2 regions of the Desulfomicrobium norvegicum genome follow, and region 2 is predicted to be linked to the other one. Evidence: riboswitches for the same ligand, from Rfam matches in the RefSeq annotation. Region 2 holds a riboswitch; the other holds the start of a gene.
The links. Region 2 has a riboswitch for cobalamin ahead of BMZ24_RS14100 (anaerobic ribonucleoside-triphosphate reductase activating protein). Riboswitches for the same ligand answer to the same signal wherever they lie in the genome.

Region 1 (4,753 bases), on a different contig from region 2:
CTCGGCGGCATGATCATTCCAAGCCCGCCGCCCGCGGCCACCGCTCCCGCCGCCAGACGATCGCGATATCCGAAACGCTTCATTTCCGGGATGGCCACCGTGGCCATGGTCGCGGCCGTGGCCGGACTGGATCCGCAGACAGCGCCAAAGGCGGTGCAGGCCGAAACCGTGGCCATGGCCAGTCCGCCTCGGATGTGCCCGAAAAAATGGTAGGTAGTCGAGAAAAGACGCCTGCTGATGCCGGCGTTGAAGGCCAGTTGCCCCATGAGAATGAAAAGGGGAATGGTCGTCAGGTCGTAGGAGACAAAGACCTCGTACATGCTGCGGCTGAGCATGTTCAACCCGCCCTGAACGGAAGTCAGCACGGAAAATCCCACAAATCCGACCACGCCCATGACAAAGGCCACGGGCATGCGCGTGGCGAAAAGCAGGAGCATGATCGCTATGCCCAAAAATCCGATTCCGGCCGGGCTCATGATTTTCTCCATTGCAGCACAAATTGAAGAAGGTCGACGAACATGGTCAGAGTGGCCACGGCGAAGCATGCGCCAAGCGCGTACAGGAAGAGGTATTCGGGCAAACCCAGATTCATGGAAACCTCACCGGAAAGATGTTTGTCCCGGGCATACGCCCACATCATGACCGTAACCGTGGCGAAAAAGACGACGGACAGGGTTTCGCGGAATAGCTTGAGCCGACGGCGCACCTTGGTGGACATGAGCTGCACGAAGACCTCCACCCCGATGTGCGAACGGTGTGAATGCGCGTAAGGCAGAGAGAGCCCCAACGCCAGAACGGCCAGAAAGGTGACGATCTCCTCGGAGCCGAAAATGGGGCTGCGATTCAACCTGCCTGTAATGTCGGCCACGGTCAGTAGCGCCATGCCCAAGAGACACAGGCATCCGCCGATGCGCATCACGCTTCCGATGCGTGCCAGAATTTTTTCAACGATCTCCACAAGCTTTCTCCAGACTACATGACACAGGGGCAGGAACCTTGCGGCTCGTGCCCCTGCAACACTCAGGTATTTTGAAGACTATTTCAAATTGGCGCGCATGAAATCAAGCACGGCCTTGCCGTCCGCTCCGACCTTGGCGCACTCGGCCTCGTATTCACCGAAGATGGGCTCCATGGCCTTGGTCCAGCGCTCGGCCTCGGCCGGATCCAGGGTGACCACGGCGTTGCCCTGCTGGGCCAGGAAAAACTCCAGGCCTTCCTTGTCGCTGTCATCCCAGGCTTTTCCGTGCCGTGGAATCCAGTCCCGGCTGACCTCGGTCATCGCTTTCTGCACCTCGGGGGAGAGTGAAGCCCAGACATCCTTGTTGATGACCACGAAAAAAGTGGTCGTGTAGGCCACGGCGGTGGTGTCCGTCAAATAGTCGACTACCTCGCCCATCTTCCAGCCCTTGTTGGTCTCGACGGGATAGATTCCACCGTTGACGACGCCCTTCTGGATGGACTGGTAGGAATCGGGCATGGACATGGCCACCGGGTTGCCGCCCAGGGCGGAGATGACGCTTGCGCTGTTGCCGGTGGCGCGGATCTTCATGCCCTTCAGTTCTTCCATGGAGGTCACGGGCTTGCCTGCGGTGTGCAGTTTGCCAGGTCCATGCGCATGGAAATAAAGGACATGCACGTCATCGAATTCCTTGGGCTTGAACTGCTCGTACACGGCGTTGGCCAGTGTCGTGGCCTGCACGCCGGTCGTGTAGCCCATGGGCAGATCGACTCCGGACAGCACCGGGAAACGTCCCTTGGTGTACCCGAGCGCGGAGAGACCGATGTCCGAGATGCGCTGCACCACGCCGTCATAGCAATCCTTGGGCTTGGTCAGGGTTCCCGCCGGATAGTAGTCGATGACGACCTGACCGTTTGAGCGGGTCTCGACCTCGCGGCACCACTCCTCTGCCAGAATCGACTGGATGTGGGTCGGCGGAAAGAAATTGCTGTAGGACAGCTTGACCGGTCCCGCAGCCATGGCCTGCGCCGAAAATCCCAGAACGACGAAAGCCAGGGTCGCGACTCGTAAGAACAGCCTCATGACAATAATCCTCCGTGTGAAAAGTAAGACCGCGCACCATGCGCGAGCCTGATTATTCCTGGGTATCCAGGGCGTTGGCCAGAGCGAGTTTCATGGCTGCCCGGCGAAAATCCTTGCGGTCGATGGTCCCCGTCCCGAGCAAGGAATGGATCAGAAAACCCTCGAACAGGGCCGTGTTCAGGGCGCCGATCTTGCGCGCCGGATAACCGCTGCGCACATACGGCGCGACGATGTCGTCGAAAATCTCGTTGGAGAGACGATACAGGGACTGGTTGAGCTGGGCGCGCAGGTCCTCGTTGCGGGAGGCATGGATGGTGAATTCGAGAAAGACCGAACTCCAGTTGCGGTCGTCGATCATGGTCTCCAGAAAATCGAGGATGCGGTCCATGACCTCTTTAAGACTGTGAGCATCCTGCAACGCGGCGTCGCGCATGGCGCGGTAGGACTGCATCTTGATGGCGATGATGGCCAGCATGATCTCGTCCTTGCTTTGCCAGTGCCGATAGAAATTGCCCTTGGCATAGCCTGCGTCCGAGGTGATCTCGGCCACAGTGGTAGCGACAAAGCCCTTGGCGGCGAAAAGTTTTTCCGCCGAATCGAGTAGTTCGCGCTGGGTCTGGAGTGATTTTTCCTGCTGCTTTCTGGCCACGAGAATTCCTTGTTGGACAACGGTCATAAAGTGACCAGAAGTCATTTTGTGACCAAGTATTCCTCAAGCCTGATTCTGTCAAGCGTGCGCCACGGAGGATTTCTTGACAGCCCACGGGGCCACGACTAGCGTCTTTTCCACTTCGGATACCTTAGGGTGTAAAAGGGAATCCCGTGCAAATCGGGAGCGGACCCGCCGCCGTAAGTTTCAAAAGCCATCCTCCACGCTGTCCACTGGGGTCATTCCTGGGAAGGACGAGGATTGGTGAAACGAGCCGGAAGACCTGTCCGAGGTCCAACCACAGTTCGTGCTGCCTGCAACGGGGGTTTTTTGCGGGCCGCGCCCTTGGACGTCAGTCCTTCTCTCTTCTCACTGCCCCCGCCAAACCTGGAGGTCTCATGTTCAAAGCCTCGCATGTTTGCGGACTTCTTCTGTTCTTTTTTCTGCTCGCCCTGCACGGCCCGGTTCTGGCCGGACACAAGGATAGGCCGCCCAAAAAGGGAATCCTGCTGGTAGCCTTCGGCACCACCGTGCCCGAAGCGCGCGGCGCTCTGGATCACATCGGGGAGAAAGCAAGGCTGCGTTTTCCCGGCATTGAAATCCGCTGGGCCTATTCCTCGCGCATCGTGCGCGAAAAACTTGCCGCCCAGGGACAGGACTTCGATTCTCCGGCCATGGCCCTGGCGCGGATGATGGACGACGGCTTCACGCATGTGGCCGTGCAGTCCCTGCACACCATCCCGGGCGAGGAATTCCACGGCCTGCAACGCACGGTGCAGGCCTTTTCCGGCCTGCCCAAGGGCATGGAGAGCGTGGTCCTGGGCCTGCCTCTGCTGGCCGAACCCGCCGACGTCGAAGCCTGCGCCTCGGCCATCATGGCCAGTCTCCCGGCAGAACGCAAAACAGGTGAAGCCGTCGTACTGCTGGGCCACGGCACCCACCACCCCGCGAACATCTATTACTCCGGACTGCAGTATTCCCTGAACCGGCACGACCCGCTGGTCCTGGTCGGCACCGTCGAAGGCACGCCGTCCCTGGACGACGTGCGGCAGGTTCTGAAAGACCGCAAGATCTCAAGGGTGTATCTTGCGCCCTTCATGGCCGTGGCCGGGGACCATGCGCTGAACGACATGGCCGGAGACGAGGAGGATTCCTGGAAATCCGTGCTCGGCGCCGACGGCCTGACCTGCATTCCGGTCCTGCGCGGAACGGCACAGGTCCCGGCTTTCGTCGACATCTGGCTGAATCATCTGCAGGCGGCTCTGGAGCGCCTGCCCTGACCCCATGAACGACAGGCGACACACAAGGGCATGGCTGGCCATGGCGGCAGCCGTGCCCCTTTCCATCTATGCGGCCCTTTTTTTCGGGTCCTACCCCCTGCCCGCCGAGGCCATCCATAACGCCCTCGCGACCATGCTCCATGGCCAAATCGAGAGTCAGGACCTGGTCATCGTACGCGACATCCGGCTGGGTCGCATCCTGCTTTCGTTCCTGACCGGCGCGGCCCTGGCCGTATCCGGCGGCGTTTTTCAAGGCCTGCTGCGCAACCCGCTGGCCGACCCGTTCACCCTGGGGATATCCAGCGGCGCGGCCTGCGGCGCGGCCCTGGCTCTCGGCATGGGCTGGACCGTGGCTGGACTTTCGACCCTCCCGCTGGCCGCGCTCGGCGGAGCGTTCGCGGCCATGAGCCTGGTCCTGGCCATGAGCAGGCTAGCCGGAGACTTCTCCCGCGAGAGCCTTGTCCTGGGCGGAATCGTCGTCTCCACCTTCCTCGGCGCGGCCATCGCCCTCATCAAGTCCTTGAACGAGGAATCGGTGGCGGCCATCGTGTTCTGGATCATGGGCAGCTTTCAGGGGCGGGGATTCGAGCACGTGGGGCTCATGCTGCCGTACATGATCGCAGGCTCCGCCCTGGTCCTTTTTCTGGCCCGGGAACTCGACATCCTGGGCCTCGGGTCCGAGCAGGCGGCGCAGGTCGGCGTACCCGTGGGCCGGGCGCGCATCGGCCTGCTCATCGGCGCCGGAATGCTGACCGCCGCGGCAGTCAGCGTCTCCGGCATCAT
Region 2 (4,753 bases):
GCCACGGCCGGACTGCACACCATGCTGACCGGCACCTATGCCATGGCCGATGGAGGCTTGCGCATCTCCGCACGCCTGGTCCAGCCCACGGATCACGCCGTTCTCGCCACCGCCAGTTGCCGCTTGCGTTTGTCGGAGGAAATCCGAAGCCTGCTTGCGACAGTCGAGCCCACGCCCGCCGCTTTGACCCTGCCCGCCGTGCTCCTGGACCTCAAGGTTAAGGCCGACGCCAAGCGCGTACAACATGCCCTGGCCGCCCAGGGGCTCTACAAAGGCAAAGTCGACGGCATCTGGGGCAAAAGATCCAAGGCCGCCCTGACACGCTTCCGCGCCTCCCTGGCCATGCCGGCCACTGCCGAATGGGATTCGGCCACCCAGGCCGCCCTGCTGCCCGCTTCCTGACCCCGCGCCAGCCCCTGCCGAAAAAATTAATCCACAAGAAATAATCGTCAGCATTTTGCTTGACGAACAGACTTTTCGCGCCTAGCTAGCTTTCGTTTCAAAACGAAGTTCGTAGAATTTGCCATATTTCCGAATATAGAGGTACGCCATGCGTGAAATCACATTGTTTTTGCATTCCCAAAAAATCCAGCGCCCGAAACCGATCATCTCCACCGCGATCATGAGCCTGGCCGGCGGCCTGCGCTCGGCGCTCGGCGTCCTGAACGGGCTGCGCAGATCGGCGCTCGGAAAATAAGACCACCCACGCCCTGAAGTCGCAAAAAAAACGGCCGGATTGCATCGCAGTCCGGCCGTTTTGGCGTTAAAAGCCTCTCCCCCCTATTGCCCGAAGCAGGAGGCCTGGGAGTATTCCACTCGATCCTTGTATTCCGCCTGTTTCCCGCGATTCCACATCTTGACCGGACGGTAGTAGCCCACCACGCGGGTATACACTTCCGTTTCCTGGCCGCAGTGCGGGCAGGTGATCTGCTCGCCTGTCAGATAGCCGTGATCCTTGCAGATCGAAAAGGTCGGCGTGATGGACACGTAGGGAATCTTGGTCTCGGTCAGGGCGCGCACCAAAAAACTCTTCAGGGCCTGCGTGTCCGGCACGGATTCACCGAGGAAGCTATGGAAAACGGTGCCGCCGGTGTACATGGGCTGCAGCCGGTTCTGGTGCTCCAGGGCGGAAAAGATATCCGTGGTGTGCCCAACGGGAAGCAGGGTCGAGTTGGTATAGTAGGGCACCCCGTTTCCGGAGGCCTGGATGTCCGCATAAAGCTTCTTGTCGATCTTGGCCAAACGGTAGCTGGTCCCTTCCGCCGGAGTGGCTTCAAGGTTGTAGAGGCTGCCCGTCTCCTCCTGAAAGCGCACCGTGATCTCTCGCAGATGTTCAAGGGTCCGGACCATGAGTCGCGTCCCGGCCTCGGTATCGATGCCCTTGCCGAGCAGATTCAGGCAGGCTTCGTGCCCACCCAGAATGCCGATGGTGCTGAAATGACTGCGGAAGCCGTTTTTGAGATAGCGGCTGGAAAAGGGGAACATGCCCTTGTCCATGTTGTCGGTGACCATCTTGCGCTTGAACTCAAGGGAATCCTTGGCCAGGGAGGCATATTCGCCCACCAGGTCCAGAAAGTCTTCCTCGCCCTGGGCCAGATAGGCCAGCTTGGGCAGATTGAGCGTTACGACACCGATGGATCCCGTCAGATCCCCCGCGCCAAAAAGGCCGCCGGTGCGCTTGCGCAGCTCGCGCAGGTCCATCTGCAGACGGCAGCACATGGAACGGACGTCCTCGGGCTTCAGGTCGGAGTTGATGAAGTTCTGAAAATACGGGACGCCGTACTTGGCCGTGAGCTTGAGGAGCAGCTCGCCAACCTCCGTCTCCCAGGGAAAGTCCGGGGTGATGTTGTAGGTTGGAATGGGGAAGGAAAAAATCCGCCCGTGATAATCGCCGACCAACATGACTTCAAGGAAGGCCCGATTGATCATCTCCATCTCGGCCGCGTATTCGCCGTAGGTGCTGTCCTGAAGCTTGCCGCCGATGATGACGGCCTCCGAGGCAATGTGCGTGGGCGGGGCCAGGTCGAAGGTCAGGTTGGTGAACGGGCTCTGCCCGCCCCAGCGCGAGGTCGTATTCAGGTTGAACACGAACTTCTGCATGGCCTGCTTGACCTCTTCGTAGGTCAGATTGTCATGGCGGACGAGCGGGGCCAGATAGGTGTCCACGTTGTTGAAGGCCTGCGCACCGGCCCATTCGTTCTGCAGCGTGCCCAGAAAATTGACCATCTGTCCAAGGGCCGCGTCAAAATGCTTGGGCGGGCCGGACGAGCAGCGCCCTTCGAGATTGAACCCCTCAAGCAAGAGGTCGCGCAGGGACCAACCGGCGCAATACCCGGCCAGGCCAAAAGAAAGATCATGGATGTGAAAATAGCCGTGCTCATGGGCCTGCCGGACTTCCTCGGGATATTTCTCAAGGGAATAGCGGGCCTGAACGGAGCCGGACAGATGCAGCATCAGGCCCTGAAAGGAATGAGCCATGTTGGCGTTCTCGCTGACACGCCAGTCAGACTTGTCCAGATAGCTGTCGATGGTCTCGGTCACGTCCAGGAAGGTTTCGGTCTGGCTGCGGATCGTGCGACGCTTTTCGCGGTACACGATGTAGCGCCTTGCGACCTGATAAAGCCTGGACTCCATGAGCACCTGCTCGACGGTGTCCTGAACCAGCTCCTGCTCGGGCATGACCTCGGCTTCGAGTTTGGACTCGACCTTTCCGGCCAGACGCTTGGCCAGGATGGGATCCTTGATGCCGCTGGCGTTGAGGGATTTCAAAATTGCCTGGGCTATCCGGTCCACGGACCAGGATTCAACACGGCCATCACGTTTCACAATCTGCTGAGGCATGAATACTCCAATAAAGTTCGGTCGAATTGAGAATCAGGAAAAATCATCATCGCTTCGAGGCGGCACAAATTCCTGAAAATGCAAGGACAGGCCTTGCGGCATCTGGGCCCGGGTCGTCTCCAGATCTTCGGGGGTCAGGCTCGGGACCTTGGTACAGCGAAAATAGACGCGTCCGGGATACGCGCGGGCCAGGCCAAAAACCTCTTCCAGCGCGTCGCGGGCCGTATCGGTCGCCAGAGCCTGCCCGGTCAGCTCCGGATACATCGACCAGGGTCCCTTGACGTCAACGGCCACGGCCTGGACAAGCCCCGCCGCTAGCACGCGCTCCAGGACATCCGGGGCGGAGCCGTTGGAATCAAGCTTGACCGGCAGGCCGGTCGAGGAAAGATCCTCAAGCAGCCCGTCCAGATCCGCCAGGCAGGTCGGCTCTCCACCGGACAGGGTGATCCCGTCCAGCCAGCGCTTGCGGCGGCGCAGGTCAGACAGGACAATGTCCCGGTCGAGACTCGGCAACAAGGCCCATTTCCAGGCCAGGGATGCGTTGTGGCAGGTCGGGCAGCGCAAATTGCAGCCGCCGGCAAAAAGCACGCACGTGATTTTGCCCGGCCAGTCGCAAAGACTCACCGGCACCATGCCGCGCACGCGTTCCCATGAAGGAATCGTGTCAGTCATGTTCGCTCGAAGTTGTGATGACGTTTTTCTGAACAACTCAACGCCCTGCATCCGCGTGCAGAGGGTTAAGAGAATTGCTTCAGGCAGGTTTTCTGGCTTGCCCCCGCACGCGGCGTCTCCCTTTGCGGGATCAGCCTTTAACGCGCGAAATCGGGATTACAGTGGCGGGACCGCCCCGGACTCGCACCGGGTTCCCTTGCTCCTGAAGTAGTTTCGCAGAACAGGTCGAGTATTAGGACATCGAGACATCGGGATCAACCAAAACCTTTTCCACAGGGGCGTCTTTACCGTGTGGAAGAAGAATTCAGGTCAATGAATGCGAGCGGTTATGGCGTAAAAAATTCAGTCCTGCCACGGGAAGAGCCAGCGAAAAAAATACGGCCAGTACAAGGAAGGTCGTTGACAGACCGAAGCTGTCGGCAAGCAAACCTACCAGCGGGCCGGTGGCCACGAACCCCGTTCGGAAGGCCAGGCTGTGCAACGACAGAATGCTGGCCCTGTTCGCCCGGCTGCTCAAGGCCTGCAACCGCGAGCGCATGAGCGGCCCTTGCAGCCCTCGCATGGCCGTAAGCAGATAATAGAACAAAAAACCTCCCACGGCCGTGACGGTTCCAAGTCCAAGATACGCCACGACGATCAGCACGAAAAAGAGCGTCTGCATGCCGCCCGCGCCCAGCTTGCCCTCGACCCGATGGCTGTTTGCGGCAGCCAGGGCCACAACCAGATTGGCCCCGGCCCAGGCCGGACCGAACCATGTCACGGGAACCAGGCATTCCTGCATATAGGGCTGAATGAGCCAAACCATGTAGAAGGAAGCCAGCCCCAGAAGCATGCCGTTCATGATGGTCGCCCGGATGGCCGAGCTTTCCCGAAAGGCGAATCTGCAAACGCCCAAAGCTTCGGCCAGATGCGATACCACCGGCCCGCCGCTTTCCGCCTTGGGCTCTTTCAAGGTCAGGCACAAACCCAGGGCCAGGGTCCAGATCCCGATCTGGGCGACGAAGGGCAACAGCGGCCAGTGCGCGTACATGAGTCCGGCAAAGAGCGCGCCCGCGGCCTCTCCCCCTTGGGCCCATCCGACCATGCGCCCGTCGCAGCGGGTGTAGAGGTCCACCCGGTCCTTGGCGCGCAAGGTCTCGAAAAGCAGCGCCGTATCCGATCCGCTGATGAAGGCGTAGGAGACGCCCAGCAGCAACTCGGCGACAAGCACTCCCCAGAAGGTCGCCGCGACCAGATACCA

Region 1: it holds a riboswitch for cobalamin, as region 2 does, so the genes downstream of both, BMZ24_RS16650 (sirohydrochlorin cobaltochelatase) here and BMZ24_RS14100 (anaerobic ribonucleoside-triphosphate reductase activating protein) in region 2, are expected to answer to the same signal.

What each region holds. Positions count from the first base shown of each region.
Region 1 is NZ_FOTO01000014.1:91,972-96,724, forward strand. It holds gene BMZ24_RS16630 (TRAP transporter large permease) at 1-476, opposite strand, end outside; gene BMZ24_RS16635 (TRAP transporter small permease) at 473-958, opposite strand; gene BMZ24_RS16640 (TRAP transporter substrate-binding protein) at 1,037-2,041, opposite strand; gene BMZ24_RS16645 (TetR/AcrR family transcriptional regulator) at 2,094-2,690, opposite strand; cobalamin riboswitch at 2,818-2,995, shown strand; gene BMZ24_RS16650 (sirohydrochlorin cobaltochelatase) at 3,089-3,970, shown strand; gene BMZ24_RS16655 (FecCD family ABC transporter permease) at 3,975-4,753, shown strand, end outside.
Region 2 is NZ_FOTO01000010.1:102,980-107,732, reverse strand. It holds gene BMZ24_RS14110 (FlgO family outer membrane protein) at 1-402, shown strand, start outside; gene BMZ24_RS19710 (hypothetical protein) at 551-697, shown strand; gene BMZ24_RS14105 (ribonucleoside triphosphate reductase) at 781-2,841, opposite strand; gene BMZ24_RS14100 (anaerobic ribonucleoside-triphosphate reductase activating protein) at 2,875-3,513, opposite strand; cobalamin riboswitch at 3,579-3,734, opposite strand; gene BMZ24_RS14095 (MFS transporter) at 3,818-4,753, opposite strand, start outside.